Regions from separate parts of the Rhodococcus sp. 24CO genome, predicted to be linked through region 1. Evidence: riboswitches for the same ligand, from Rfam matches in the RefSeq annotation. Region 1 holds a riboswitch; each other region holds the start of a gene.
The links. Region 1 has a riboswitch for cobalamin ahead of V2B23_RS20120 (ABC transporter substrate-binding protein). Riboswitches for the same ligand answer to the same signal wherever they lie in the genome.
Positions count from the first base shown of each region.

Region 2: another riboswitch for cobalamin. It lies ahead of V2B23_RS27890 (ABC transporter substrate-binding protein); the one in region 1 lies ahead of V2B23_RS20120 (ABC transporter substrate-binding protein).
Region 3: another riboswitch for cobalamin. It lies ahead of metE (5-methyltetrahydropteroyltriglutamate--homocysteine S-methyltransferase); the one in region 1 lies ahead of V2B23_RS20120 (ABC transporter substrate-binding protein).

Region 1 covers NZ_JAZFNF010000007.1:486,070-496,283, forward strand. The annotation lists gene V2B23_RS20100 (error-prone DNA polymerase) at 1-1,550, opposite strand, end outside; gene V2B23_RS20105 ((2Fe-2S)-binding protein) at 1,672-2,442, opposite strand; gene V2B23_RS20110 (ABC transporter ATP-binding protein) at 2,439-3,206, opposite strand; gene V2B23_RS20115 (FecCD family ABC transporter permease) at 3,203-4,243, opposite strand; gene V2B23_RS20120 (ABC transporter substrate-binding protein) at 4,240-5,193, opposite strand; cobalamin riboswitch at 5,370-5,513, opposite strand; gene V2B23_RS20125 (hypothetical protein) at 5,654-6,154, shown strand; gene V2B23_RS20130 (MMPL family transporter) at 6,292-8,412, shown strand; gene V2B23_RS20135 (sucrase ferredoxin) at 8,522-9,436, opposite strand; gene V2B23_RS20140 (YdeI/OmpD-associated family protein) at 9,460-10,032, opposite strand; gene V2B23_RS20145 (hypothetical protein) at 9,992-10,214, opposite strand, start outside.
Region 2 covers NZ_JAZFNF010000015.1:8,234-18,447, reverse strand. The annotation lists gene V2B23_RS27910 (FAD-dependent monooxygenase) at 1-899, shown strand, start outside; gene V2B23_RS27905 (DNA alkylation repair protein) at 936-2,051, shown strand; gene V2B23_RS27900 (ABC transporter ATP-binding protein) at 1,999-2,796, opposite strand; gene V2B23_RS27895 (FecCD family ABC transporter permease) at 2,793-3,833, opposite strand; gene V2B23_RS27890 (ABC transporter substrate-binding protein) at 3,830-4,876, opposite strand; cobalamin riboswitch at 4,919-5,051, opposite strand; gene V2B23_RS27885 (3-deoxy-7-phosphoheptulonate synthase) at 5,286-6,374, shown strand; gene V2B23_RS27880 (sugar phosphate isomerase/epimerase family protein) at 6,428-7,231, opposite strand; gene V2B23_RS27875 (FAD-dependent oxidoreductase) at 7,228-8,955, opposite strand; gene V2B23_RS27870 (Gfo/Idh/MocA family protein) at 8,952-10,046, opposite strand; gene V2B23_RS27865 (aldo/keto reductase) at 10,046-10,214, opposite strand, start outside.
Region 3 covers NZ_JAZFNF010000015.1:20,577-30,790, forward strand. The annotation lists gene V2B23_RS27925 (ABC transporter ATP-binding protein) at 1-661, shown strand, start outside; gene V2B23_RS27930 (ABC transporter permease) at 661-1,434, shown strand; gene V2B23_RS27935 (sensor histidine kinase) at 1,435-2,559, shown strand; gene V2B23_RS27940 (response regulator) at 2,556-3,164, shown strand; gene V2B23_RS27945 (helix-turn-helix domain-containing protein) at 3,381-3,815, shown strand; cobalamin riboswitch at 3,925-4,132, shown strand; gene metE (5-methyltetrahydropteroyltriglutamate--homocysteine S-methyltransferase) at 4,269-6,533, shown strand; gene V2B23_RS27955 (MarR family winged helix-turn-helix transcriptional regulator) at 6,659-7,210, shown strand; gene V2B23_RS27960 (homogentisate 1,2-dioxygenase) at 7,322-8,521, shown strand; gene V2B23_RS27965 (hypothetical protein) at 8,518-9,378, shown strand; gene fahA (fumarylacetoacetase) at 9,381-10,214, shown strand, end outside.

The DNA of each region.
Region 1 (10,214 bases):
CCGACCTGCTTACTCCACGCATCTTGCTGTCCTTGCGAAAAGCCCAGTGCCCGAGCCATATCCCGCACCGACGATTTCCCTCGATAGGTGATGACGTTGGCTACCTGTGCGGCATACTCGCGGCCGTACTTGGTGTACACGTGCTGGATAGCTTCTTCACGACGGTCGGATTCGATATCCACGTCGATGTCCGGCGGACCGTCGCGCTCGGGCGCGAGGAATCTCTCGAACAGGAGCTCGTTACGAACCGGATCGACGTTGGTGATGCCGATGGCGTAACACACCGCCGAATTTGCCGCGGAACCTCTTCCCTGACACAGGATGTCGTTGTTCTTGCAAAAAGAGACAATGTCGTGGACAACGAGGAAATACCCGGGAAAGTCCAAGGACGTGATGATGGCCAGCTCATGTTCCAGCTGTCGATACGCCTTCTCCGCATCTTCGGGCGGGCCGTAACGATCCAACGCCCCCGCCATCGTGAGCTCACGCAACCACGACGCCTCGGTGTGCCCAGGCGGTACGTCGAACGGCGGCAGCTTGGGAGCGATGAGCCTCAGATCGAAAGCGCACTCACGTGCCAGTTCGGCAGCTCCGCTGACCGCCTCCGGGTAGAGCGAGAACAGCGACGCCATTTCTGCACCCGAACGCAAGTGCGCACCACCGGTCGGAGCCAACCAGCCGGCGGCGTCGTCCAGACTCTGCCGGGAGCGAACCGCAGCCATCGCCATGGCCAACCGGCGACGCGGGGGCGCCGCGAAATGCGCCGCTGTGGTCGCTACGGTTCGCAATCCCTGTTCGGCGGCAAGCTGTGCCAGAACAGCATTGCGCTCGTCGTCCTCCGGCAACCCGTGATGAGTGAGTTCCACCGCCACCCGGTCGGCGCCGAAACGTTCGACCAGATCCCGCAAAGCCACCGCGGCGCTGCTTTTCCCGCCGGAGGTGAGAGCTTGCCGCACATGACCTTTCCGGCACCCGGTCAGGATCTGCCAATGCCCACCCGCAGCTTCGGTCAAGGTGTCGAAGTTGTACTGCAACTTCCCTTTCTCACCACCGGCCAGGTGGGCAGCAGCGATTTCACGGGAGAGCCGACGGTAGCCTTCCTGCCCCCGCGCGAGAACCAACAGGTGTGTCCCGCCGGGATCTGCCGCTCCCACTCGCGGTGTGGAGTCCAAGGACAACTCCGCACCGAACACCGTCCGCATTCCCCATTCACGAGCCGCCTCGGCAAACCGCACCACTCCGTAGAAACCGTCGTGATCGGTGACAGCAATAGCTTCCAGGCCCAGTCGGACGGCTTCCTCCACCAACTCTTCCGGAGGTGAGGCGCCGTCGAGAAAACTGAACGCAGAATGGGCGTGAAGTTCGGCGTACGGCACGGTGCTGTTGCCGCGAGCGAGTTCACCGGCGGTGTACTCCCCGCGCTTGCGTGACCATGCCGGACTGTCGTTTCCGTCGCCGGGAAACAGATCTTCGTGCTCTACGCGGCCGGCGCGTCCCGACAGAACTCGTTCCATCTCGGACCACGTCGGCGGTCCGTTCCCCCAACCCATAATTGCCTCACAGCGTCCTGAACAGTGTCTTTGCGGACAGTCGCGATGCTGGGAGGGAAGACGCATCGTGCATCGAACTTATGTTCGATACATTCAAGTCTGGCAGCTCACCCGCCATCCGTCAAACAAGAGCGGCAAGCAACCCCGCACGATCCTCGGGCGCCCGCTTGGGACAACTGGTGCACTTGGCTTCGCCTGGCACCTCGTAGATCAGGCAGCACGACGCACGCTGGGTGAACCGTCGTCGATCCGTCGGCACCGGCGTCAACGGATTCTCCACTCGCACGGCGCTCGCCCCCGCGCTCACATCCACAAAACGAGGTCGCGGAATGGGCGCGCCCGCACTACGGAGGGCATCGATCAATCCAGCAGCGCAGGCACTTCCGCGCTCACGCCGTGCGCCTGCCGCATCGAGCGCGCGGTTGGCAATGGAATCGGTGGTGATCGCCCACAACGCCTTCTCTCGCACTCCGGACACCTCGGCGAGTACCTCGATGACGGGCGTCAATGCCTCGTACATCGCCCGAGCCAACTCGGCAACACCGACAGTGATCGGGATGAGAGAAGCGGCGACAAAACCACCGAGATAGCCGTCGTCACGCAGGAAGATCCGAGCCTCGGCAAGCGACGGATCAGCGGCAAAACCGGTGACCAATCCCGTTCCGAGCGGGATACCGGTCAACGTGGAACTGGCCGAATACCACCACAAGGTGCCGTTGACCCGGCTCTCGTCACTCCCCCACCGCTTTGCCGTATCCGCGACGCGCGCTGCCATCCAGGCCGGGTCCGTCATCACCGCGGCCGGGATGGTCGCCGGATAGGCGTCGAGGCTTTCGAAAAACGGAACCGCCGTCGCCATCCGCGCGTAGATCGCGCCTATCTCGTCATTCACGCCAGCCCCACAATCTCCATCCGCGGACGCACCCCGTGCTCCACGCGGGCCTTGATCCCGAAAACCTCGGCCAGCAACGATTCTTCCAGCACCGCAGCGGTGGGCCCACATGCCCGCAGGTTTCCCGCCTCGAGTACCGCCAGTCGATCGCAATATTCGACGGCCAGGCGAAGATCATGCATCGTGACCACGACGGCCAACCCCTGCGACGCCAACTCCGTGAGCAGCTCCATCACGATCAGCTGGTGGCGCAGGTCCAGATGATTGGTCGGCTCGTCCAACAACAGGATCTTCGGTTGCTGCGCCAGCGCCCGGGCAATGGACACTCGCTGACGCTCACCACCGGACAGCGTCGCGACGTCCCTACCGGCCAGTGCCTCGAGACCGACCTGTTCTATGCACCGATCCACGATGTTGCCGTCTTGCTCCGTCGTGCGATCCAGCCAATTTCGATGCGGTGTACGTCCAAGGGCAACGGATTCACGCACCGAAAGCCCACTGGACACCGCTGGTTCCTGAACACTGGCCGAGACGGTTCGGGCAATCTCCCTGCGCGACAATGCCGTCGCATCCACCCGATCGATCAGCACCGCACCACCGCTGGGAGTCAGCGCGTTGTAACAGCAACGCAGCGCCGTCGTCTTGCCACTACCGTTGGGGCCCACCAAACCGAGAATCTCACCTGCGGAAGCCTGGAAACCTATGCCGTGCAGCACCTCACGACTTCCCAGGCGGGCCCGGGTATCGACGAGTTCGAGAATCACTGCTCCAACCTCCTGTACTGCCGGTAGAGCATCCAGACAAATATCGGCGCTCCCACCAAAGCAGTAATCACACCCACCGGGAGCTCGGTCGATTCCGACACCGAACGTGCCACCGTATCAGCGGCCACCATCGCCACCGCGCCCAGCAACGCAGCGGCGGGAAGCAGACGAATTGCTCTGGTACCCACCACAAATCCGGCAAGATGCGGAATCAGCAATCCGATGAAACCGATACCGCCGGCGACGCTCACCGCAGCGCCGGCCAGTACCGACACCGCAAGAAGCGACAACACGCGGAAGCGTCGCACGTTCATACCCAAGGCAGCGGCGCCGTCGTCGCCGGTCTGCAGGACGTCCATCCACCGCGCGCTGAGCAGCAACGCAACTCCGACGACAACAAGCGCTACGGTCGGAAAGATCAGCGTCGACCATCTCGAATCGCCGAATCCGCCTGCTATCCAGTGCATCACGGACGTCACATGCCGATCGTCGGCCAGAACCAGAATACAGAACGTGATGAGCGCCGAGAAGATCTGGGCCAGAGCAACTCCCACCAGGATGATTGCCGTGGGCTGGGGGTATCTGCCACCGATCACCAGGGCAAGGAACAGCGGAATCATCGCACCGACAAAGGCTGCAACGGGAATCGTGAAAACTCCCAGGACGCCGACACCGAAGCCCAGCACGGAGACCAGGACCACCATGAAACCCGCGCCGGACGACACACCGAGAAGGTACGGATCGGCCAACGGATTGCGTGTGACCGCCTGCGCCACCGCACCTGAGATCGCCAACGACGCACCCACCACGGCAGCGGTGAGGGCGCGCGGCAGGCGGGAGTCGATCACTATCGACTCCCGCGCCGCCGACCACCAGGTCTCGAAAGTCCCTGGCGCCAAGCGTGCTCCGACTATCGCCCACACGTCACCGATCGGAATGCGGACCGAACCGAAGGACACCGCCAATCCCAGCATGGCTGCCAGGGCCAGCAGCAATCCGGCCAGCAGAGCCCCGAAACCGGAACGTGAAAGGGTCACTTCGACGCGTCGGCGCCCGGTGTGAGCGCACTCGGATGGAAAGCGCTTGCAATGGTGTTCGCCGAGCGCACGAGACGAGAACTCTCGAAGAGATCAGCGAGAGGCACCACAACAAATCGGTTCTGCGTTACGGCCGGAGTGGTTGCCATCAACGGTTGCGACCGCAGGAAGTCGATCTTCTGATCCGCTGTCTTGTCTCCGTAGTCGATGACAACAATCGCTTGGGGCGCGCGCTCGGCAACAGCCTCCCAGCTTGCATCGATGTAGGGCTTGGCGCCTTCGGAGAAGATGTTTGTCACGCCGGAGTACGCGGCAACCAGTTGCCCGACGCCGACACCACCGATCGTGGTCGGAACATCCTCACCACCGTCGTAGAAGAAGGTGGACACCGGCGCGGCGTCGCCGACTGAAGCACGGACTGCGTCCAGGCCGGAGCTGATCTGCTCGGCTACGGCGCGAGCGGAATCCTCGACTCCCAAGACGCGGCCGAGTTGGGTGTAGTCGTTTTCGAGCAGTCCGATATCGGGGAATCCGGTGCCGCAGTATTCCGAGAAGAGGAAGGTATTGATCCCTTTCTCGGCAAAGGCGTCGCGTGATCTTCCCTGCTTCTCGTTGAATGCGCTGGTCATTCCGCCGACAACAAAGTCCGGATCCACGTCCAGAATCTGCTCGGCACTCGGGAACGTGTCGGACAGACTGGGGATCTTGTTGAACTGTTCGGCCGTCTCCGCGGTCGGCGGGTTGTCGCTGTATGCCCGTCCGACAATGCGATCACCCGCGCCGATCTCGATAAGTGCTTCGGTGACATGGCCGTTCAAGGACACAATTCTCTGCGGCGGTGAATCGAAGACCATTTCACGGTCGCAATTGGTGATGCTGACCGGCTGAGCAAATGACTCCGTCGACGCGGAGTTTTCGGTTGCCTCGCCTTTCGAACAACCGGCGGCCATCAACGCTGTCGCGATCAACACGACAAGGGTGCGGGTGGGGGAAATCTTGAGTGACACGGGACCTCGCAAAAGGGCTCAGAGCCACGAATGAGAATCCTGGGAGAACACCGACCGCGCAGAGGGAATCCGCGGGCAGGGCTCTCGCGGGACTTCCGTTTCGTAGACCACGACGAATGGATGTCGCACACCACGCGGCGGGCATTCGGGCTCATTCGTTCTCGATGATTCGGGAACGAACCTACCGTTGCGGGTCAGCGCCGGATTTGGACCGGCTTCCCCCACACGCATGGCTTGCAAGTGCTTCCAGCAGTATGCATGACACATCCGAACCGAGTTGCAACGGCCTCGCCACGTACATTCCGGACCCGCTCCTGAGCACGGTATTCCGCCGCGCACCTCGAAAAAGGATTAGCATGCGGTACCACCGAAATTCGGAAACTCTGGACAGATCGGAATAGACGTGAAAAAGATACTGAATTCCCTTTCCGAGGACGAATACGTGTTGATCCTCGAGACCAAAAAGGATCAGATTGCCGAACTCGACGAAGACGAACTGATCGCCCTGCACACGCGCATTCGTCGGGCCCGCAACAAGTACACGAAGTTGTACCGACGTGAGGGTTCGGCAAAAGTGGCCGAGAAGAAGGGCCGCGGATCCGGTAAGTCGGCAAATGCGCGCAACGCCGGTAAAGCAGAAGTTTTCGAAGACGCGCTCAGCAGAGTGAGCCGCCGTTTGGCAGCGGTCTCGCGTCAAAGCGCCCGCGAACTCAAGGACGAACGGCTGGGCCGAGCTCGCAAGGACGCTCCATCCTTCAGCGACATCGACACGAGTAACGGAAAGGTCGCGTCCGCGGGAAAGGCCCGCGTCGACGAAACTCGTAGTTCGCCGGGCAAGAAGAAGTTCGAAGCGTCCAGTATCGCCGCCGGTGCACGGCGCCAGGCCAAGAAGGACAATCGCTGACTCCACGCACCAGGTTTTAGCCGATGTTGCCGCTGAGCGTGACTTACGTTCAGCGGCAACGGCGTGTCATGCCCAGGAATCCCTCCCCCGGATACAGTCGGTACGGCCATGTCCGAAAATTTCACCGGAGTTGATCAATGACACGCTGGGCCCAAACCGTCGTTTCCCGAAAATGGTGGGTGCTCTCGCTCGCGGTTCTCATCGTGCTTATCAGTGGCGTGTGGGGTCTCGGAGTATTCGGAAAGCTCAGCCAAGGCGGGTTTGTCGACCCGGGAAGCGACTCCGCGAAGGTCGCAGCAATCGTCGAGGAAAACCTCGGACCGCAAACCGCGGACATCATTGCGATCTACACACCGACCGACGGCCGAAGTCTCGAGGACATCGGCCCGGCCGTGACAGCCACAGTCGACGAGTTCACGGCCAACGTGCCGACGGCCTCGGTGAAGTCGTATTGGACCGCCGATGCCGCGACCAAGGCAAATCTGGTCTCCAACGACGGAACGATGGGCGCGGTTGCCATCACCTTGGCACCGGACTCCGGAGTCACCTCCGCCACATTCTCCGATCTGCTCCCCACGCTCGAAGTGGAAGGCGCGCAAACACAATTCGCCGGAAACACGGTGGTGGGTGTCGCCTTCAACACCACGCTGGAGAAGGATCTTGTTATCGCGGAGGCTATAGCCATCCCGATCACCCTCGTGTTGTTGGTCTTCATCTTCGGCGGCCTTGTCGCCGCAGCCGTACCGGTTTTTGTCGGAGTCCTGAGCGTGCTGAGCGCCTTGGCCGTCCTGCGAGTTCTGACGTCGGTCACCGAGGTCAGTTCGTTCTCGATCAACGTGGCCTCATTGCTGGGGCTCGGCCTTGCCATCGACTACGGATTGTTTGTCGTCGGTCGGTACCGCGAGGAACTGAACTCCGGTTCCGAACCGGGCGCCGCAGCCACCCGCACCGTTCTGACGGCTGGTCGTACGGTGATGTTCTCGGGTCTGCTGCTGATCTGCGCGTTCAGCGGCATGCTCGTGTTCCCACAAGCTGTGATTCGTTCACTGGGGTTCGGCGCCATCGCCGCCGTGCTGAGCGCGGCCGTACTGTCGCTGACCGCGGTACCCGCCTTGCTTGCCATTCTGGGCCATCGCATCAACTCGTTGACATGGCGCAAGGGCGCAGCCCAACGCGGAGAAGAACGCTCACGCAGGTTCTGGGGTCGCGTCGTCACGTGGGTGATGAAACGACCTGTTGCCGTATCGATCACGATTGTCACCCTGCTTCTCGTCCTGGCGTCGCCGCTGCTTGGCGCACGACTTGGCGAACTCTCGTACACCGCGTTGCCCGCCGACGACCCCGCTCGCACGGCCATGGACACGCTGGTCAACGAATTTCCCCAGACCGGCAACGGCGCGACACTGATCCTGCAGGCGGAGGGCGATACCGCACTCAACCCGGCCGAAGGCACGGCAGTAGCCGAAGCCGCAAGCCAAGTAGAGGGCATCGCACAGGCTACCGTCGTCGCGAGCACCAATTCGCTGATCGCAATCCAAGCGTTCTACAGCGAAGGCTCCACGCCGCAGTCCCAAAGTGACGCTGTCACCGACCTACGCGAGATACCTGCGCCCGACGGTGCCGAATTGTTGGTCGGCGGCGGGCAAGCCACCGTCGACGACGGCAATAACGCTGTCCTGCACTGGCTGCCGGTCATGATTCTGATCATGGTCGGTTCAACCCTGATTCTGCTGTTCCTCGCCTTCGGATCAATTGTGTTGCCCATCAAGGCTGTGCTGATGGCGGCCTTGAGTTTGGCCACCACCTTCGGCGTCCTCACCTTCGTCTTCCAGGAAGGCCATGGCGTCGAACTTCTCGGTGTCAGCCAGACGCCCCTCGAAGCAACATTTGTCGTCCTGATCCTGGCCGTTGTCTTCGGACTGTCCACCGACTACGAGGTATTCCTCATGTCGCGCATGGTCGAAGCGAAGAACGACGGCGCGACAACGGAAGAAGCCGTCAAGTTCGGCACCGAGCGAACGGGCCGCATCGTGACGGCAGCAGCACTGCTCCTCATTGTCGTAACGGGTGCTTTTGCCATGTCAGGTCTTGGAGTGATGAAGTTCCTCGGAGTTGGCATGATCGTGGCACTGATCGTCGACGCAACCATCATCCGCATGCTCCTCGTTCCATCCCTGGTGAAACTCATGGGCGAAGCAAACTGGTGGGCGCCGGGGTGGATGAAGAAAATCCACGCGAAGGTCGGCATCGGGCACTGACCCGCTCCCGGTTTTCCCTGATCGGGTAGTCATCCTCGAGGATGACTACCCGATTGCGTATATGGACCTCTGAGGCCAGGGTCGTCAGAGTTGAACTGATGCACGACGGCTAATTCAGAATCAGGCCTGAACCCAGTTCGCGAACGGACGTGGCAACAACGGGCCGAACAGGTTTGGGATCCGCCCCACAGCTCGGTGGACGTGGAGCCAACTCCGACGTCTGCGTTTCCACTTCCCAGCTCCGACCGTCGACGTGCTCGACAATGCACAGCTGACCGCCCAGATCGTCCACACTCAGGTCGTCGATGCCGCAGGGAATGTACTGCCGAACAGCAATTTCCGCGACTTGGCCCACCGAGTTCCACGGACTCCGGCCCCGCAGCCCAGGAAGATGCACCTCACCGCTGACCGCTGACTTCACCGCCGCAAGGCTTTCCGCACCGGACAGTCGGCCGTAGGTATAGCCGCTGGGCAACAAGATCATCGACGGCGCAAACCGATGACCGCCCGTATGCGAGCATTCCCACACGTTCTCGCCGAACGCCGGAACCAACTCCGCTGCAATCGGCCTGCCCAGAACTGCGCAACACTGATCACGTTTTCCGTGCGCGCACACCAGCACCACCGGTTCATCGACCCGGACGCCCAGTCCTGGGGCCGGCCCACTGAGCAGAGCGAAGTCGATGTCGAGAAGATCGAACGGCGAATCGATCTGCATGCGCTCGCACCACGAATCGTCAGGATCGGAGCGAGCAAGAAGCACCGTGTGACCGGCAGAGGCTATTTCGTGTCGACCCGGATGCCTGATGAACATCACGCGCACGTCCGCAGCGTCCGCGCGACGACTCAGTTCGGTGGCAAGCTCCTCCCCGAGAGCCGTGCCATCGAGAACATCCCGACCCCAGGCACCGACAAACTCGAGGCACACCCAACCACGCACAACGGCCGCCGTGCCTTCCAACGGTTCGTCGACGGCAGACAACGCTGAGCAAGTCTTGGCTTCGGTCACGAATGCTTCGGTCACGAATGCCATTGTGTCAGCCCTCGTCAGTGAAACTTCTTACCCTCCTCGAGTTGGCTGATGAACTTCTGTATCCGGCGGGTCCTGATCTCCGGGCGCTTCGCTTCCAGCAGGCGATAGAAGATCGCGAACCGATTAGTCGAATTCAACGTTTCGTAGAAGGCCTGCGCCTGGGGATTCAAGGCCAATGCGTCGAGAAAATCCTGCGGCACCTCGGCTTTCGCGGAACCTTCGTACGCACGCTCCCACCTACCGTCGGCTTTGGCTTTCTCGATCGCAGCAATGCCCGCGGGCTCGAGCAATCCTTCGCTCTCGAGCCTCGCAACAATCTCGACGTTGCGTTTCGACCACGGGCTACGCGCCGTGCGCGGTGAGAACTTCCGCAAGAAAAAGTTGTCGTCGACCTTCCTCGGCAGGCTGTCGATCCACCCGAAACACAGGGCGACATCGAGCGCCTGGTCGTAGTCGATCGACGAATGGGCTGACGACTTCTTGGCCATCTTCAGCCACACCCCGGGGCTCACCTCGTAGTTCTCGGATAACCACCGACGGAATTCCTCACCGTCCGCAAAGTATTCGATATCCAGTTCCGGCGCCATCACTACTCCTCTGAAGTCGAGTTACCCATACTCTGACAAATCCCTGCGACAGATATCCAAGAGTTCCCAGTGCAAGCACCCATTTGCTGATGCTCACCGCGGTAGTGAACCGCACCGTCCTGTCGGTGATGCTGTCACGATGGTCGAGCAGATACAGCCCGGTGATGTTCTCGACATAGTCA
Region 2 (10,214 bases), on a different contig from region 1:
GGAACAGAGCCGCCCCAGGATGGGTGGGCGGGATACGCAATCGCGAGGGTAGATGGTTGATGCGGACCAATGAGGAGAGATTCCGCGCGTTGCACGGAAATTTTGTTGCCATGCACCGCGCCGATCTGGTCGATGTCCTACGCGCAGCACTTCCGGATTCGGTGACGGTGCGACTCGGCTCCACAGTCACCGGGATCGATGAGGATGGCGCGATTCAATGTGGTGATCGCACCGAAGATTTCGATCTGGTCGTCGGCGCCGACGGAATCGACAGCCTCACGCGACGAACGATGTTTCCGGATTATCCAGTGCCGCAGTCTCTGGGGATTCGCGCGTGGAGGTGGATCGTCGACGACATGGGAACTGTCGATGTAGGTGGGATCCTCGGCGCAGGAGGAGAATTCGGCATCGTTCCGCTGGGGAACGGTCGGTTGTACGTTTTTGCTGCCGCCCGGCTGTCCACGGGCACACCGGATCCGTCGTTGGACGATTTTCTGAACTGGCCGTCTCCCATCCCCGAACTCATCGCTGCAGTTGCGCCGGAGCAGATTCTTCGCCATGACATCAGGGATCTTCCAGCGTTACCGTCTTTTGTTCGAGAACGCGTTGTGCTCGTGGGTGATGCCGCGCACGCGATGGGGCCGCATCTCGGTCAAGGCGCATGTCAGGCTCTCGAGGATGCTGTCGCGCTCGGCGCTCATGCTCATGACGTGGCGACTTACGACTACCTGCGCACCAAGAGAACGCATCGCCTTCAACAGCGCTCGCGCCGATCCGCTCGAATAATTCTCACTCGCGGCGCCAGCGCTACGTTCGTTCGAGATCTCGTACTACGAGTGCTTCCTGCCGAGTTGTTTCTTCGCGGTCTGGGATCGAACTTCAGCACTCGACACATGTAGAACATCACTGTCGGACCCCGGTTGTACCCTTCGCGCATGCCCACAGCTGATGAACTGCTCGGAGCCTCCGTAGTCGCTGATCTCGCCCTGTGCCTCGAACAAGCGTCCGGATGCACACGCTTGGTCGCTGTTCGCGACAGCGCATCCGGGTTCGACGGACTCAGTCTCGGTGAGCGCACACGTGTGGTGCGAGACGCGATGATGTCAGACCTGCCCGAGGAATTTCCTCGCTTTGCCGAGATAATCCGTCTGGCGCTGCGCGACGAGACTTTCGCGGGCTGGATGATCTGGCCGGTCACCGAAGCTGTTGCGGTGACCGCCACACGCAGTGGTCGAAATACTGATTTCGACGATGGTATGGCGCTACTCGCCGAACTGACTTCGCGCCTGACGAGCGAATTTGCGATCCGGACATTTCTCGACGCGAATCCCGGGCGAGCGCTGGAGATCGCTCTCGAATGGACCGATCACCAGGACGAGCATGTTCGACGCCTCGCCAGTGAGGGCACCCGAATGCGTCTGCCTTGGGGTAGACGGGTGAAAGCGTTGACGGAGCACCCGGAGTCGACGGTCTCGATTCTCGACGCGCTGTACCGCGACGAGTCGGAATACGTGCGGAGATCGGTCTCCAATCATCTCAACGACCTCAGTCGCGCGGACGCTGCATTGGCGGTGTCGATCGCCAAGCGTTGGCTCGGTGATCCCGATGCGGCTACGCCCAAAGTGGTTCGCCATGCTCTGCGCAGCCTGGTGAAAGCCGGCGACGTCGATGCGTTGGCCCTACTGGGCTTTGCGGCACCCACGGATATCGTGATCTCGGACTTTGTGATCGATCGCGAGGCTGTCGATCTGGGTGGGGACATCGCATTCGGTTTTGCGGTGAGCAACAACGGCGGTGAGTCCGTGACTGTGGCAATCGACTACATAGTCCATCACGTCAAGGCCAACGGACTCACCAGTCCGAAGGTGTTCAAGCTGACCACGCGCTCTCTCGAGCCCGGGGCCAGCGCGAAGGTAGCCAAGCGGCATTCCTTCAAACCGATCAGTACGCGGCGGTATTACGCGGGCACACATTCCGTCGAGCTACAGATCAACGGGGTTACACAGGGTCTGAAATCTTTTCAGCTCCAAGTCGCTGCGGACGATAGCTGACCGAGGGATAGCCGTCTTCGGGGTCGATAGTGACTTTCGCCCGGACCCGGTAGACCTGTTCGACCAGGTCCTCGGTCAGCACTTCGGTCGGTGTACCCGACGCAACCACCCGTCCGCGTTCGAGCACGACAAGGCGGTTGCAGAACATGGCCGCCACGTTGAGGTCGTGCAGGGCAATGTAACTGGTCACCGGCAGCGTCGACACCAGCGACAAGATGTCGAGTTGGTGTGAGATGTCGAGGTGGTTGGTCGGCTCGTCGAGCAGCAGCACGTCCGGTTGCTGAGCCAGCGCGCGGGCGATCTGCGCGCGTTGACGTTCACCACCGGACAGCGTGTGCCACAAGCGTCGTCGCATCGACGTCATGCCGGTATCGGCGAGTGCCTGATCTATTGCATCGTCGTCAGCCTCTTCCCCGGAACCGAACAGCGTGCGGTGCGGAATGCGGCCGAGTCGGACAACGTCGAGCACACTGATATCGACCTCGGTGTGGGCGTGCTGATCGACTACTGCGATCTTCCGGGCGACGGTGCGTCGGCGAACGCTGCTGATACTGGTGCCACCCAGCGTGACATCGCCCGAATCAGGAGATGTGACTCCAGCCAGGATGCTGATGAGTGAGGACTTCCCGGACCCGTTGGGGCCGAGGATCCCGATGGTGTCACCCGGTTGTGCAGCGACGCTTACCCGGTCGAGGATCAGGTTCTTTCCGCGATGCCACACTATGTCGTGCGCTGCGAGGCTCATGCGCTTCTCCTCATTCGGAACAGGATGACCGCAAACGCGGGAACGCCGATGAGGGCCGTCACAACGCCGACCGGAATTTCCTGGGGAGCAAACGCCGTACGTGCGATGGCATCCACCCACACCATGAAAATCGCACCGATCAATGCCGTGGCGGGGAGTAACCGGCTGTGTCTCGAACCGACTAGAAACCGTGCGGCATGCGGAAGTACCAGTCCCACAAAACCTATCGCCCCGGCAGCGCTGACCAGTGCGGCCGTAATCAGTGCGGTGATGGTGAGAAGGAGCAGTCGAACGCGCTGGACAGGGATCCCGAGCGTCGCGGCGGCGTTGTTGCCGAAGGTGAAGGCGTCCAACGCCGGAGCCTGGGCGAGACACACAAGGATTCCGACGGCTACCACTGCGCCACACAGAACTACGTCCGTCCAGCCGGCACCGGCCAACGAACCGAGAAGCCAGAACAGGACACCACGAGTCTGCTCGGCGTCGGCGGACGAAATGACGATGAACGACGTGAGCGCCGAGAACAGTTGTGTACCGGCAACACCTGCCAGGACCACCCGGGACGTGCCACCGCCGGCTCCCGCCGCAAGCAGCATCACCAGGCCGAACGAGACGACTGCACCGGCAAATGCACCGGCGGACAGCGAGATAACGCCGCCGCCGATGCCGAGCACCGCGATCATCACCGCGCCGGTCGATGCCCCGGACGAAATTCCGAGAACAAAAGGATCGGCCAGTGGATTACGGAGCAGTGACTGCATGATGACGCCGCACAGCGCGAGCCCGGCACCGCAGACCGCAGCCAACAGTGTTCGGGGAAGCCGTAATTCCCAGACTATGCCGTCCTTGATCCGGCTGACACCGGACGACCCGACACCCCAATGTTCGAACACCACGGCGTATACGTCGCGAACCGACAGATTGGCCGGGCCGATCGTGATCGCCAGCGCAATCGAGAACCCGAGAACCACCAGACCGATCAGGAACAGCACTCCCAGAGTCGATCGCGATTCGAGACGCGCAGTGCGCGTGCTCAATTGGCCAAGCCCCAGTCACGCAGGGCGGTGGCGGTCTTCTCGACGCCGTCGATCGTGCGGATGGAAGGGTTGAGATCGGCGCCGTTAACGACGATGTACTTCTTGTCCTGCACAGCTTGCAGACGTGAGGTGACCGGGTTGGATTCGAGGAAGGCGATCTTGCTGGCCAGTGCGCCGCCGTCGATGCTGCGTCGGCTCAGGTCCGCGAGCACCAAGGCCGTTGGGTTGTGATCGAGAATGGTTTCCCAGCTGACCTGTGGCCATTCGTCCGTCGTGTCGGCAAAGATGTTCTCCGCTCCAACAGATTCCGTGATAATTCCGGACGAGCCGCAGCAGCCCGCCATGTACGGCGTCATGGTGTCGGCAAACCAGAATGCGAGGGAGACTCCGGACGCGTCGACGGAATCGGACGCTGCCGCGAATCGATCCTGTAGTTCGGCGACAAACTGCTCGCCTCGATCCCGCACGTCGAAAATTGCTGCCAGTTCCCGGATTTCCTGGTAGACGGTCTCGATCTTCAACGGTTCGGTGCGAGCGCCGTCCGCATTCGATGCCGAGGAGACTTTGCCGTCGCAGCCGTTGTCGGTGGGAGAGAGGTACGTCGGCACGCCGAGCGCGGCGAACTGATCTCGGCTCGCGACGCCGCCCTCGGCGATCGTGGAGGCAAACGACGCCGACACAAAATCGGGTTCCGTGTCGAGGACAACCTCGAAGGACGGTTTGTTGTCGGCAAGGCGCGGGACTCGATTGTTGTCGGCTGCGAGGTTCTCGCGGACGGGATCGGTCCACGTAGCGGTCCCGACCATGCGGTCTGCGAGTCCGAGGGACAGCAGGATCTCCGTGGAGCCTTGGTTGAGGGAGACCGCACGCGTCGGCGGTGCGTCGATAGTGACCTGTTGGCCACAGTTGTCGATGGTCAGGGGGTAGTTGGACGAGGTGGCGTCACTCGCGGTGACGGAGTCGCCGGAGGCGGCGCAGCCGGCCAGACCCAAAGCGAGAGCCGACGTGGCAACAACTGCTGATGTGAAGCGCATGAAACGCATGAAGAGGGAACTCCTTGCTCAGGGCTCGATCGCGGAGCCGAGAATTCGCCGTGCTCGATCAGCGAGTATCCGGACTTCGATCCCTCGAGAAGGTTCGTCACCGTTGCGCGTCAGCCCTGGACTTGCACCAGGTTCCCTCGCCGATCGTGGCCGCACGAACGGCCACGTCAACCATAACGAGCCGCTGGTTTCTCCCCGCAAACACAGGGGTGGAATTGACCTCGTCGGCACTCGAGGTATCGTGGCCGTCATGCAGCGCGTCTATTTCTGGTTTAGCAGGCCGGCCCCGGGTGGGCCTGCCGGCGTAACCACGCGCTGACAACCTCCACCCAAGAGCCGGACTACAGACCGGCTCGCTGGAGTTCATTTCACCTCTGGGGTCGGCCTGAGAACAGGAAACCGAAACCCCATGACTGTCACCATCGACACCACAGCCACACCGGACAGCCTTGACGATCAGCGCACTGTAAGTATCAGTCCGCTCGTATCGCCTGCGACTGTCCGTGCTCAGCACGCACCAGACGAGGTCGCGGCCGCAACCGTGCGCACCGGTCGGGCCGACACCATCAACATCCTCAATGGCGAGGACGATCGTTTGATCGTCGTTGTCGGTCCGTGCTCCGTGCACGATCCGGAAGCCGCGATGGACTACGCTCGCCGGTTGGCCGCCAAGGCCGAAGAACTACGGGACGACCTGCACATCGTCATGCGTGTCTACTTCGAAAAGCCGCGCACCACGCTCGGGTGGAAGGGACTGCTCAACGATCCGCACCTCGACGGCACCTACGACGTGAACACCGGTCTTGGTATCGGCCGCAAGCTACTGCTCGACGTGTCCAGCCTCGGTCTGCCCGTCGGTTGTGAATTCCTCGACCCGATCATGCCGCAGTACATTGCGGACCTGGTCAGCTACGGCGCGATCGGTGCCCGCACCGCCGCGAGCCAGGTGCACCGCCAGCTGTGCAGCGCACTGTCCATGCCCGTCGGAATCAAGAACTCCACCGAAGGCGACGTACAGGTAGCCGTCGACGGTACCCGCGCTGCCGCTGCGAGCCACGTGTTCCCCGGAACCGACCTCGACGGTCAGGCTGCCTTGATCCGTACCGCCGGCAACCCCGACTGCCACGTCATCCTTCGCGGTGGCAGCGACGGACCGAACTACGACGCCGAGACCGTCGCGGATACCCTTGCCCGCCTGCGTAAGTCGAACTTGCCCGAGCGCGTGGTCATCGACGCGAGCCACGGCAACAGCAGCAAGGATCACGAGCGTCAGGTGATCGTCCTCGACGACATCGCAGCTCGTCTCGCCGCCGGTGAGCAGGGAATTGCCGGCGTCATGCTGGAAAGCTTCATCGAGGCCGGTCGTCAGGACCTGACCTTGGGCAAGGCGGACGAACTCACCTACGGCCAGTCCATCACCGACGCGTGCATCGACTGGTCCACCACGGCAGCGCAGTTGGACCGTCTGGCGCAGGCCGTTGCCAGCCGCAGGGGCTGACACCCCCGTGCGCCTTTCTGGTAGTGGGCGCTACCAGAAAGGCGCACAGGCGTTTACGCCAGAACTTCCCGTGTGGCCGTGACCAGACGTTCCAGCCAAGCGTCCGTGCCGATGGTCTGACGCAGCGGTTCGTTGGGCAATTCGATGCTGACCGGCAGACCGGCAGGCAGGGTCGACCAGATTTCGGCCAGCGCGATACCTCCGGTACCGGGCACTAGACGCTCTTCGCGGGCGTGTCGGATCAGTTCTGCGTCATCGATGGGAGCGGGAGTCGAACCGTCGCACATCTGGGCGTAGTGCAGCCACTCGCGCGGGATGGACGCTAGATCCTCCAGCGTTGTTGCCGAGCGGTCGGTGTGGAGTGCGTCGACGAGAACGCTCCGAGCCGGACCGTCTGCTGCCGAGACGATCTCGATGGCAGCACGTGCATCTGGCACTGCGGTCCACGGCATGAACTCGAGGGAAGCGACGATGCCGTAGTTCGCGCACAGTTCCGCGAGGCGGGCATAGGAATCCGTGAGACGAGCGCGGTCGCGGTCGTCGCCGCCCACCAGAACGGCCTTGGCTCCGAGCTGTGCGCCTGCTTCGAGAAGCGGAACGTAGTCGGCGGGGTCGAAGTCGGCTGCAAGGCGGATGATTTCGAGGTCGAATACATCGACCGGCGAATCACCCAGTCGACGCACCAGCTCGTCCAACCCCTGCTTGTCCTCGTGCAGAGGATAGGCCGTCGTACCTGGTGCCGCGGGCATCAGACGGATACCGATGGTGTCGAAGCCGTGCTTTTCGGCCAAGTCGACGTGCTGCATCGGGGCGGTGTCCAGCACCGTGAGGGCTGCAAGTCCGAGTGAGAGTGTCATGCGTGCGCTCCAACTGTCTTGGCGTCGGCCAGTTCCCGGCCGGCCAGGTAACCGAAAGTCATGGCCGGGCCGAGATTGATGCCGCCGGACGGGTAATGCCCACCCATGACGCTGGCCTGATCGACGCCCACCGCGAGCAATCCCTCGATGGGTCGGTCATTGTCGTCGAGAACATGGGACGCGGAGTCGGTGACAAGTCCGGCAAAGGTACCGAAACTGCCCGGAACAACCTTCACCGCGTAGTACGGACCCTTCTGCAGGGGCGCGAGCGACGGGTTCGGCCAGGGATTGGCGGTATCGCCGGAACCTCGGTTGAACGGTGTTGTACCGCGACCGAATTCGGGGTCGTCACCGGCCACAGCCCCGATATTGAAAGCTGCGACGGTTTTCTCCAACTGCACCGGATCGACGCCGATCTTCTCTGCCAGTTCGCGAACGGTGCGACCACGGGTGAGGTATCCCGAGCGCAGGTACGGCTGGATCGGGATCGGCAGGGGCTTGGCCATGCCCAGCGGGAGGTAGCGCACATACTGCTGATCGGCGATCAACCACGAACACACTTCTTCGCCCTCAGGAACCTGGTCGACCATCGCGAGTGTGTAGTCGTGGTAGCCGAGTGCCTCGTTGACAAAACGCTTGCCGTTCGCGAGAACTCCGATGACACCGGGCTTTCCGCGGTCGAGGATGTGCGGGAACACCGCTTCCTTGCCGTTGCGGTAGCGAACGATGGAGACGGGGCAGTACGCGACGGGGGAGGCGAGTGTGCGGTCGAGGCGGCCACCCACGGATTCGCCGAGGGTGATGCCGTCGCCGGTGGTTGTCTTGGGGGTGAGCGACCAGTGCTCGTTTCCGGTGGGTGTCCGCGGGAACAGTTCCCTGCGGCGGTCGATGTCCTGGGCGAAGCCGCCGGTGGCCAGTACGACGCCGCGCCTGGCAGTTACCGAGTACGCGCCATCGGGGCCTTCGAGGCGGACACCGACGACGCGGCCGTCATCATCGGTCTGTAGCGATGTTGCCGACGTCTTCACCCGAATCTCGACGCCCAGATCGAGCGCTGAGCGCAGCATCATGCCGACCAGTGCAGTGCCGTTGACGAGCTGCTGACCACGACGCTTGGTGGCGAGATCGAACATGTGCTTTGTCACGCGAACACCACAGTGCACAAAAGCTTTCGGTGATCGGGTCGAATGCAGGAATGCCTGCAGGTCGGGTCCGGCCATGATGCCCATGCCGAGGAATGACGTCTCGTACAACTGTCGACGCAGTAGCGCCGCGACGTCGGGGCCGAGCTTTCGCAAGCTCACCGGTTTCGGTCCGACGGAGCGGTGACCGGTGCCGGCTCCCGGTGTGTCGCCGTGGATGTCGGCGATCTTGGCCCCGGGAACAAACTTCAGCGCGGTCTTTCGTTCGAAGAACTCGACCATCTCCGGCGCACCGTCCAGGAGTGCATCCACCTTGGCGGCGTCGAAGTTGTCGCCGAGGCGGTTCTCCAGATATGTCCGCGGCGCCGAGCGATCTTCGACAACACCGTCGGCGATGGCAAACATGTTGCGCGGGGTCCACATCCACCCTCCCGACCATGCCGTTGCGCCGCCGCAGGTGTCGGCCTTCTCGACCACGAGTACGGACGCGCCGCCATCTGCTGCGGCAATTGCTGTGGAAAGCCCGCCTGCGCCGGAGCCTACGACGATCACGTCGTAGGTGAGGGAGGTACTGCTACTCATTGCTGCTCCTTGGCAGTTGTTGCGAGGGTAGGTGTCGACGTCAGTTCGACAACCTTGCCCGTTCGTGACGATTCGTAGATTGCGGCGATGATGGCAAGCGACGCGCGGGCGTCGCGTCCGGTGACGGCGGGTTCGCGCCCGGTCAGGACGGCGTCGGCGAAATCTTGCACCTGCAAGGTATGGAAGTCGGTGAGTGCCGCATTGACCGCTCCCACATCGAGATTGGCGTCGATGTCGGCGGAGTACGGCGACTGGAACTCCACTTCGCCCGGCACGGTCCAGATTTCGTTGACACCCTCGTGTCCTTCGGGAAATTCGAGGACGCTGGCGATGGCACCGGTGCGTCCGATCACCGTAACGCGGTTGCCCAGGTTGTGATTGGCGCCCGTCGTCGCAGTGACGGTGGCGGTGCCGCCAGAGGCAAAGGAAATTACGGCCGACGCGCTGTCCTCGGTCTCGATGTGCTCACCGTGTGTGTGGGTGCGGATGAAGCCGCTGACCGAGACGGCCTCGCCCATGAACCAGGCCAGCATGTCGATCTGGTGCACGGCCTGCGTCATGAGCACGCCGCCGCCGTCGGTGTCCCAGCGTCCGCGCCACGCGTCGGCCGAGTAGTAACTCGACGGGCGGTGCAGGATCACCGACGCCTCGCCGAGCGTGGGCAGTCCGATCCGGCCGTCGTCGATGGCGTCCCGGATCCGACGCGCGGCCGGCCAGAATCGGCGTTGGAAGAGCACCCCGAACGTGATACCGGCGCGGTCGGCGGCTTCGATCATGCGGTCGGCGGCAGCAACATCGACCGCGATGGGCTTCTCGCACAAAACATGTACACCCGCTTCGGCAGCGGCCACGACTACCTCTTCATGTACCGGGTGCGGCGTGCAAACGGTGCAGGCGTCGAGTCCGAGGGCAAGAAGTTGCTCCACTGAACTCACGGCTGCGGGAATGCCGTGCGCGGCCGCGAACTCCTGGGCGCGTCCGAGATCGGGGTCGCAGCAGCCGATTACCTCGACGCCCGGCACTTGTTGCAGGGCGCGGGCATGGTTGCCGGCGATCTTGCCGCAGCCGACGATTCCGACTTTCAACGTCATCAGAAATGTTCCTCTGCTTCGACGTCCCGTGCCGCAGACTCGCCGCGGTCGAGACTGTTCAGTGCTTCGATGTCCTCGGCTGTGAGAGTCACATCAAGTGCGGCCAGGTTCTCGGCCTGGCGCGTCGGATTCGCGGACCGCGCGACCGGAACCACGCCCTGCGCGGCA
Region 3 (10,214 bases), on a different contig from region 1:
GGTCATGCAGACCGGCGGACTACTCAGGGAACTGACAGTTGCCGAGACGGTGCAACTGACGGCAAGTCTGTACGCGCACCCTCGCCCCGTCGACGAAGTCCTGCGCCGCGCCGGAATCCTCGACATTGCCGGTCGACTCGTCAGCAAGTGCTCCGGCGGGCAGCAGCAGCGACTGAGATTTGCGATGGCTCTCCTCTCGGACCCACGGCTTCTCATCCTCGACGAACCGACCACCGGCATGGATGTCGAAGGGCGCCGCGACTTCTGGTCGGCCATCCGAGCCGACGCGGATCGAGGGCGCACCGTTCTGTTTGCCACGCACTACCTCGAAGAAGCCGATGTCTACGCCGACCGCATCATTCTGGTCCGGCAAGGCACTATCGTCGCCGACGGAACCACTACCGAGGTCAAAGCCATGGCGTCCGGACGAACCCTGCACGCAAGGGTTCCTGGCCTGACCGACGAACTTCTACGCGCGATACCGCACTCGGATGCCGTCGAACTGCGTGGCGAGGCACTGACGGTGCACTCCAGCAACACCGATGCCGTCGCGCAGTTCCTCCTGAACAACACAGCGGCCCGCGATCTCGAAATCGTCTCGCGCGGACTCGAAGACGCCTTCATCGCACTCACGTCGAACAACTCCGAAGGACAGAAGTGATGACCACTGCAACAGAACGAACCGTCGTACCACTGGGCGGGTTCAACACGACCTTGCTGCGTTTGGAACTGCGCCGCCTGACCCGTAATCGGCGCACGATGCTCTTCACACTTGTCATGCCGGTGGTCTTCTACCTGGTCTTCGGGTTGGGGCAAAGCGACGACGCTCACGACATCGGGCACGGCAATGTCGCGGCGTACATCATGATCAGCATGGCGTTGTACGGCGCGATGCTCGCTACCACCAGTGGCGGCGCGATGGTGTCGATCGAGCGAGCATCCGGGTGGAGCAGGCAACTTCGACTGACGCCGTTGACTCCGGTCGCGTACATTGCCGTCAAACTGATCATGGCCATGCTGCTCGGTCTGGCATCGATCCTCGTTGTCTATGTTGTCGGCTCGTTCACGTCCGCTCAGATGGACGGATCATTGTGGTTCACAACGGCATTGATCGCTTGGCTCGGATCGTCGATCTTCGCGGCCTTCGGCTTGTTCATGGGATACCTGCTGCCGAGCGAGAACGTCATGCAACTGCTCGGTCCCGGGCTCGCACTGCTTGCATTCGGCGGCGGCCTCTTCGTTCCGCTCCAGAATGGTTCGGTGTGGGCGACCATTGCTCAACTCACTCCGATGTTCGGCATCAACGCACTGGCTCACGCGCCGCTGACCGGCAATAGCGTCCACTGGACGTGGATCGTCAATATTCTGGTGTGGTTCGCCATCTTCGCCGCCGGAGCGATCTGGCGGTTCCAACAAGATACGGAGCGTGTGTAGTTGCCGAAGACCACTCGACCAATCGATTCCGTCGCGGCGCCGCGACGGAATCGTTTCGGCATCCTGTTTGCCGCCGTGTGGATGGTTTTTCTCGGTGGTCCACTCATCGAAGGATGGAACCTTCGCGGCGAACTACGGGGCTGGGTAGGGATTCTTGCGACGCTCACCTTCGGCGCTCTCTACCTCTACACCTTTGCCCGGGTACAGCAGCGCCGTCTCACTCTCAGCGGAGAACCGACAGTTCGCCGCGCGGTAGTCACGTTGGCCGGCCTGACTGCACTCGCCGCTGTGATCATCATCAGCGTCGGGCCGACCGGTCTCGCAACTGCGCCGTACCTCGCCGTCACGGCTGTGACAATGCTGCCGACCGTGGCCGGCGGCATTCTCACCTTGGCCATTGCCGCTTCGGTGGAAATCGTCAGTGTCAGCGCCGGATGGGGAAACTATTCGGGCCTGTCGCTCGGAGTGTGCGCCGCCGCGTTTGCCACGTGGGGCGTCATGTCCCTCATCAGACGCAATATTTCGATGGTCCACGAACGAGAAGAACAGGAACAGCGTGCTGTCATGGAGGAACGCGCACGAATGGCACGCGATCTCCATGACATCCTCGGGCACTCGCTCACCGTCATCACCGTCAAAGCCGAACTGGCCAACCGATTGTTGGACGTCGACATCGAGCGCGCTCGCAGTGAACTCGACGATCTCGAACGACTGTCCCGCGATGCTTTGGCGGATGTGCGCTCCGCAGTGAACGGGTTTCGAACCATCTCACTCCCCGTCGAGATCGCCCGCGCCCGAGAGGCTCTGCGTGCTGCAGGCATCGAAGATCATTCCCCGAACAGTACCGAAATGGTGCCGCGACACTTGCGGGAATTGTTTGCCTGGACCGTTCGTGAAGGCGTCACCAACGTCGTACGCCACAGCGCCGCAACACAATGCACCATCACCATCGACGAGAAGAGCGTCGAAATTTTCGACGACGGGATCTCCGGCGAGAATACGACGATCGGCAACGGGTTGACCGGACTGCGTGAACGCGCCGCAGCGGTGGGAGCCCGCGTGATCATCAACGCCGCCGCGCACCAGGGCTTTTCACTAAAGGTCCACGAACAGGAGAACACGTGAGCATCCGGCTACTACTTGCCGACGACCAGGCATTGGTTCGCGGCGCCCTGGCCGCACTCCTCGATCTCGAAACCGATCTGACCGTGGTCGCAGAAGTCGGCCGAGGCGACGAGGTTGTTGCGGCAGCGATGGAACACCGCCCCGATGTTGCACTGCTGGACGTGGAGATGCCGGGACTGGACGGGATTGCAGCCACGTCGGCGTTGCTGGAAGCGCTCCCACAAACACGGGTGCTGATCGTGACGACCTTCGGGCGGCCGGGATTTCTTCGCAAGGCGATGCACGCGGGAGCCACCGGTTTTGTCGTCAAGGACACCCCGGCGCGGCAACTCGCCGACGCGGTACGACGCGTCCATGCGGGGTTGCGCGTCGTAGATCCGACGCTGGCGGCAGACAGCCTCGTCAGCGGCGAATCTCCACTGACCGATCGTGAAACGGAAGTACTGCGCGCCGCGAAGGCCGGCGCGCCCGTTGCAGCTATCGCCGCCGAGCTATTCCTGTCAGCTGGCACCGTTCGCAATCACCTGTCGTCCGCGATGGGGAAGACCGGAGGTGCGACGCGTGGAGAATCTGCTCGAATCGCCGAAGCCAACGGTTGGTTATAAGAAGAGCAGGGTCCCCACATAGAGTCCCGTATCCGGCAATTCCGTCGCAATTATTGTTAATCACTCTCCCGCCTGCAGTTCTAACCCAAATATTCACGTATCCTGTTACCTGGTTCCGCGACAATGCGTTGCGGAACCGAATAGCGGAGTACCGACCCACCTTTGGTTACCTACCAGTTATCAGATGGTTGAGCGGACAACACAGGGGGAAGGCTCATGGCGCAAAGATTCAGCCAACGATTGAATGCGCTGTTCGAGTCCGCCCCTAATCACGTCACCAACGCCATGGTTGTGCGCAGCATGACCGAAGACGGTTGTCGCATCTCTACTCCCTACTTGTCGCAACTCCGCACGGGCGTCCGCACCAACCCTTCACCCGAAGTTGTCTCCGCCCTCGCCCGATTCTTCGAAGTGACTCCGGACTATTTTTTCAACCCCGACCAAGAAGTGCCCTTTCTCGCAAGCGGCGATTCCGACCACATTCTGCTCGCACAGCTTCACAACGATCGCCTACGCAATCTCACGTCTCGGGTAGTCGACCTGTCCCCAGCCTCACAGGCCCTTCTTGTCGAAATGGCCGAAAATCTCCGATCGTCCGAGAATCTTCCCCGGGTACCTCCCGACTCCAACTCGTACTCGTGGCGCGCCTAGACCCGTCGACACAAGTCATACGGGCACTGCTTTTCCTGCTCCCACGCACATAGCCCTATGCTGGGCAACGCAGCTGGTTCGCCCGGCGCGGTCATGAGGAGCCCCGAAGACCGTTCCTGGCGTCGAAGCTCCGTCAGCTCAGGCAGACGGAGTGAGAGGGAACCCGGTGAAAATCCGGGACTGTCCCGCAGCGGTAAGCAGGAACGACCGCCGTCTACATGCACTGGGCTTTTGCCTGGGAAGCGATGGCCAGTAGGTTCGATCACCACGATCGAGCGCCCGCGAGTCCGAAGACCTGCCGACTGTGTCGGGCACGCCGTGCCCGACGGTCCACCGCCTCGTGGAATGGGCGCGTAGATCTCGAGACGTGGTCGCATGTTTGATTGCGGCCTCATGAGGTGTACCCGTCTGCCGGCAGTGGCCATCAGTGCATTGGCAATCTGGAGAAACTCCGTGACAACAACATTCACCGCGACCGTGCTGGGCTCTCCGCGTATCGGTCCTCATCGCGAACTCAAACGGGCAATCGAAAGCTACTGGGCGGGGCGCATCGACGCCGACGCCTTGGCGCGAGTAGCCCGTGACCTGCGTCGGCAGGGCTTGGCCGACCTCCGTGACCAGGGAATCGACTCCATCCCGGTCAACACCTTTTCCTTCTATGACCAGATGCTCGACACGGCAGTGCTTCTCGGCGCGCTGCCCGAGAGGGTCGCATCCGTCGCCGATCCGTTGGACCGCTATTTTGCGGCCGCACGCGGCACCGACACCATCGCCCCACTCGAGATGACCAAGTGGTTCGATACCAATTACCACTATCTCGTCCCCGAGATTTCACCGTCCACGACGTTCTCGCTCGACGCCTCGAAAGTGCTCGGCGAACTGGCGGAAGCGCTCGCAGACGGCATACCCGCTCGCCCGGTTGTCATCGGCCCCGTCACGTTCCTTCTCCTCTCGAAGGCTGTCGGAACCGAAGAACCGCTTCTGACCCGGATCGATGAACTGGTTCCGCTGTACGCGGACCTTCTCGGCAAGCTCGCCGACGCCGGGGCCGCGTGGGTGCAGATTGACGAACCGGCGCTCGTCGGCGACCGCACCGACGAAGAGATCGAAGCCGCCCGGTCGCTCTACGAACAGCTTTCGTCGCTGTCGAATCGACCGGCAATCCTGCTGGCGTCGTACTTCGGCTCGTTGGGCGATGCGCTTCCCGCCCTCGCGTCCACCGCAGTCGAAGGTTTTGCGATCGACCTTGTCGCAGGACGTGATTCGATTGGGTCCGTCCCAGACCTCGCCCGCAAGCTCGTTGTCGCCGGAGTTGTCGACGGCCGAAATATCTGGCGAACGGACCTGGATTCGGCGCTGTCCACGCTGGGCGCTCTGCTCGGCAGCGTCGATACCCTTGCCGTCTCCACGTCATGCTCGCTCCTGCACGTTCCGTACTCACTCTCCCAGGAACCGGATCTGGACAAAGCCCTGCGCTCCTGGCTTGCATTCGGCGCCGAAAAGGTGCGGGAAGTGACCACGCTTGCCACCGCGCTTACTCTGGGGCGCGAATCCGTCGAGGACGAATTCGGCCTCGCCCGCGCCGCCGCGTCGACTCGCAAGGACGACAAGCGACTCAACGACGCCGGCGTGCGTGGACGTCTTGAAGCCGTGCTGAATTCGGCGACCAACCGCGCCCCGGCGGCGGAGCGTCGCAAGGCTCAAGCCGAATTGCTGCCGCTTCCTCCACTTCCGACCACCACTATCGGTTCGTACCCGCAGACATCCAAGATCCGGGTGGCGCGTGCGGCATTGCGCAACGGCGAGATCGACGAGCCTGAATACATCTCGCGCATGCGCGGCGAGATCGCGGATGTGGTTGCACTCCAGGAGAAATTGGACCTGGACGTGCTCGTGCACGGCGAACCCGAGCGCAATGACATGGTGCAGTACTTCGCCGAACAACTCGACGGCTTCTTCGCGACCGCGAACGGTTGGGTTCAGTCGTACGGCACGCGCTGTGTCCGTCCGCCGATCCTCTACGGCGACGTCTCCCGTCCGAAACCGATGACCGTCGACTGGATCACCTACGCGCAGTCCTTGACCGACAAGCCGGTCAAGGGGATGCTCACGGGACCGGTCACGATTCTGGCGTGGTCGTTCGTGCGTGACGATCAACCTCTCGCCGACTCCGCCAATCAGGTTGCGTTGGCGATTCGGGACGAGACCGTCGACCTGCAGGCTGCGGGCATCGGCATCATCCAGGTGGACGAGCCCGCACTTCGTGAATTGCTCCCGCTGCGTGCCGCTGATCAGCCGGCCTACCTGGACTGGTCGGTCGGGTCGTTCCGGCTGGCAACGTCGGGGGTCGCGGATTCCACGGCGATCCATACGCATCTCTGCTACTCGGAGTTCGGGGCCGTGATCGGCGCGATCGCGGGACTCGATGCCGATGTCACCTCGATCGAAGCGGCCCGTTCGCACATGGAGGTTCTGGGTGACCTCAGCGCCGTGGGCTTCGATCTGGGTGTCGGCCCCGGTGTGTACGACATTCACTCTCCGCGGGTCCCGAGCGTCGACGAGATTGCCGGTTCGCTGCGCGAAGCACTCGAGGCCGTCCCGGTGGAACGGCTGTGGGTCAACCCTGACTGCGGCTTGAAGACACGAGGTCTGGTCGAGGTTGAAGCGTCGCTGCGCAACCTCGTCGAGGCGGCAAAGGTGGTACGGGCGGAACTTTAGGGGGCTCCGCCCCCTGTGCGCCTTTCTGGTAGTTCGCACTGCCGGAAAGGCGCACAAGGGCCGTAGGCCCCTTTTTTAGTACATTCATATACAAAGGTGGCCTTTAATCACGCTAGAGTGACGCCATGGAAGCCGCAGCAGAAGAAACTCAGGGAACGGCCGGAGAGCTCAACTTTTGGTCGTTCATCGAGTTGGCGAACAAAAGACTGTCCGACGAGCACGGCTTTCGCCACCACCTCGCCACCGAGGTTCTCCTGACACTCAACCGCGCATCCAACGTGGTCACGTACGACCTCGAGTCGTCGATACACCGGCCACGCGGCTGGTCGTGGTCATCCTTCCGCCTGATGTTCGTCACCTGGCTGGCTGGGCCGATCGAGCCGAAAGCCGCTGCCGAGCTCACTGGAATGAGTCGGGCGGCCGTATCGAACCTGTCCAAATCGCTGCTTGCAGACGGCCTGATCGATCGCCGCCCTACCGAGAACGACGGCCGTTCGGTGCAGCTCTACCTCACCGATACGGGCAGAGACGCAATGGTCGAGGCGTTTCGCGAACAGAACGAACGCGAACACGCGTGGGTCAGCGTCCTCAGCGAAGCTGAACAGCGGATTCTTGTGATGCTCCTGGACAAACTGATCACCAATCGTAGCCAGTTCGACGTGCGCGGACGGAACTAGCAACACAACCCGTTCCTCTCGAAGGGTTGCACCTGTCACTTCATTTTAGTTAATGTGTTTACTATCTGGTCAAGGTGAGTCAGACGGAAACAGCACAGAAGGAGGCCGGACATGGCGTTTTACCGACAACTCGGCAATGTCCCCCCGAAGCGTCACACTCAGCACCGTGACGAAGCAGGCAACCTCTACTACGAGGAGTTGATGGGCGAAGAAGGCTTCTCCTCCGACTCGTCGCTCCTCTACCACCGCGAAATTCCGTCGGCGATCGTCGACGCCACGGTCTGGGAACTGCGCGACCAGAGCACCACACCCAATCACCCTCTCAAACCGCGCCATTTGAAGTTGCACGACTTGTTCCCGGAAAACATCTGGGCCGAAACCGACGTGGTGACCGGACGACGCCTGATCCTCGGCAATGCCGACGTCCGCCTGTCCTACGTCATTGCCGGCGCGGCATCTCCCCTGTACCGCAACGCAATCGGCGACGAGATGGTGTACATCGAGTCCGGTGAAGCCACCGTGGAAACGGTCTTCGGCGCACTCGAAGCACGCGAAGGCGACTACGTCCTCATCCCAATGTCCACGACGCATCGCTGGATCCCCAAGGGAGACAAGCCGCTCCGTGCATACGCGATCGAAGCGAACAGTCACATCGTTCCGCCCAAGCGTTACCTCTCACGCTTCGGCCAGTTGCTCGAGAACGCACCGTTCTGCGAGCGCGACCTGCACGGCCCCAGCGCGCCCCTGATCGCCGAAGGCACCGACGTGGAGGTCTTGGTCAAGCACCGGACGTCGGCCGGCATCGCCGGAACCCGCATGGTCTACCCGACGCATCCCTTCGACGTGGTCGGCTGGGACGGTTGCCTGTACCCCTACACTTTCAACATCTCCGACTACGAGCCCATTACCGGTCGCGTTCACCAGCCGCCGCCGGCGCATCAGGCGTTCGAGGGCAACAACTTCGTGATCTGTAACTTCGTGCCACGCAAGGTCGACTACCACCCGCTGTCGATCCCCGTGCCGTACTACCACTCCAACGTCGACTCCGACGAGATCATGTTCTACTGCGGCGGCGACTACGAAGCACGCAAGGGCTCCGGCATCGGCCAGGGTTCCATCTCGGTTCACCCCGGCGGACACGCACACGGCCCGCAGCCGGGAGCGTACGAACGCAGCATCGGTGCAGAGTTCTTCGACGAACTCGCCGTCATGGTCGACACGTTCCGGCCGCTCGAACTCGGCGAAGGCGCGTTGGCCTGCGAAGATGACAACTACGCCTGGAGTTGGGCAGGACGGGGTCCTGCGCAATGACGGTCATCTCCCCACTGCTGCGCGGTCTGTGCGACGACGCCGCCCTGTTCCCACCCGGCAATGCTCCTCTCGCCGAAGCAGTTCCATCGCACCAGTCGTACCTCGAAGCCGGCTACTCAGCATTGGTCGGCCCGTTCGTCTTCCCCGCGCCGCGATTGGACGAACTCTCCGCTCACGTTTCTACCGATCATCCTCTGGCACTGAGTCTCACGGTTCCTGCCGGCCCGGACGCCGTCGCGGCCGCAGTGGCAAAGGCCTTGGCCATCCCCGGCGTCGACGTCGTAGCGGTGGAGGTCGGAACACCGGCCGGCGTAGCGGCCGATCATGCTTTCGACGAACTGGCACGCATTCACGCCGCGTATCCCTACCTCGACATTTTTGTCGAGGTTCCCCGCGACGACCGACGCGACAGCTACATTGCCGCACTCGCAAAGGCCGGCTACAGCGCCAAGTTCCGCACCGGCGGAGTTCAGGCTGAGGCATATCCGGACGAGAACGAGCTCGCCGACGCCATCATTTCGGTTGTCCGCGAGGAAATTCCGTTCAAAGCGACTGCCGGGCTACATCACGCTGTTCGCAATACCGACCCAGACACGGGCTTCGAGCAGCATGGCTTTCTCAACATCGTGTCGGCAGTGGGCGCCGCGTCTGCCGGCGGAGATCGGTCCGATGTTGTTGCCGCACTGGCAGAACGGGATGGAGCCGCTATCGCACACAGCGTTTCCGAACTGGATGGCCAGGATGTGCGTCGACGCTTCCTCTCGTTCGGCACCTGCAGCATCTCGGACCCCTTGACCGAACTCGAAGACCTGGGACTGATCGACCGGTCCGAGAAAACAGAAGGAACACTCGCATGACCATGACGACCATCAACATTCCCACCGACTCGCTCTTCGGTCTCGACAACCTGCCGTACGGCGTGTTCTCCCCCGCAGGCGGCGCTCCGCGCGTCGGCGTGCGAGTGGGCGACTCCGTCATCGATCTTGCAGTGGCACTCGGCGATTCCGTCTTCGCGGAACCGACGTTGAACGCATTCATGGCGCAGGGCCGCGATCGCTGGGTTTCCGTGCGCAACCAGATCACCGAACTTGTTGCCGGGGAAATCCCCTCCGACGCAGTCTTTTCCATCGACTCCGTCGAGATGCACCTGCCGATCACTGTGGCCGACTACGTCGACTTCTACGCGTCGGAGAATCACGCCACCAACCTCGGTCGTCTCTTCCGCCCCGATTCCGCTCCCCTGATGCCCAACTGGAAGCACCTTCCTGTCGGCTACCACGGGCGTTCGAGCACCGTCGTCGTATCCGGTACCGACATCATTCGTCCCTGCGGCCAGCGCAAGAGCCCTGACCAGGCGAACCCGGACTTCGGACCGTCGCGTCGCCTCGACATCGAGGCCGAGATGGGCTTCATCGTCGGAACGCCGTCGACGATGGGCGATTCCATCACGCCGGACGAGTTTGCCAACCACGTCTTCGGCGCTGTTGTCGTGAACGACTGGTCTGCCCGTGACATTCAGGCGTGGGAGTACGTTCCGCTTGGCCCCAACCTGGGCAAGAGCTTTGCCACGTCCATCTCCCCGTGGGTCGTCCCGCTTCTCGCTCTCGAAGCTGCCCGCATCGACACTCCTGTCCAGGATCCCGAGCCCCTCTCCTACCTGCGCGGCGAGGAAAAGTGGGGACTCGACATCGAT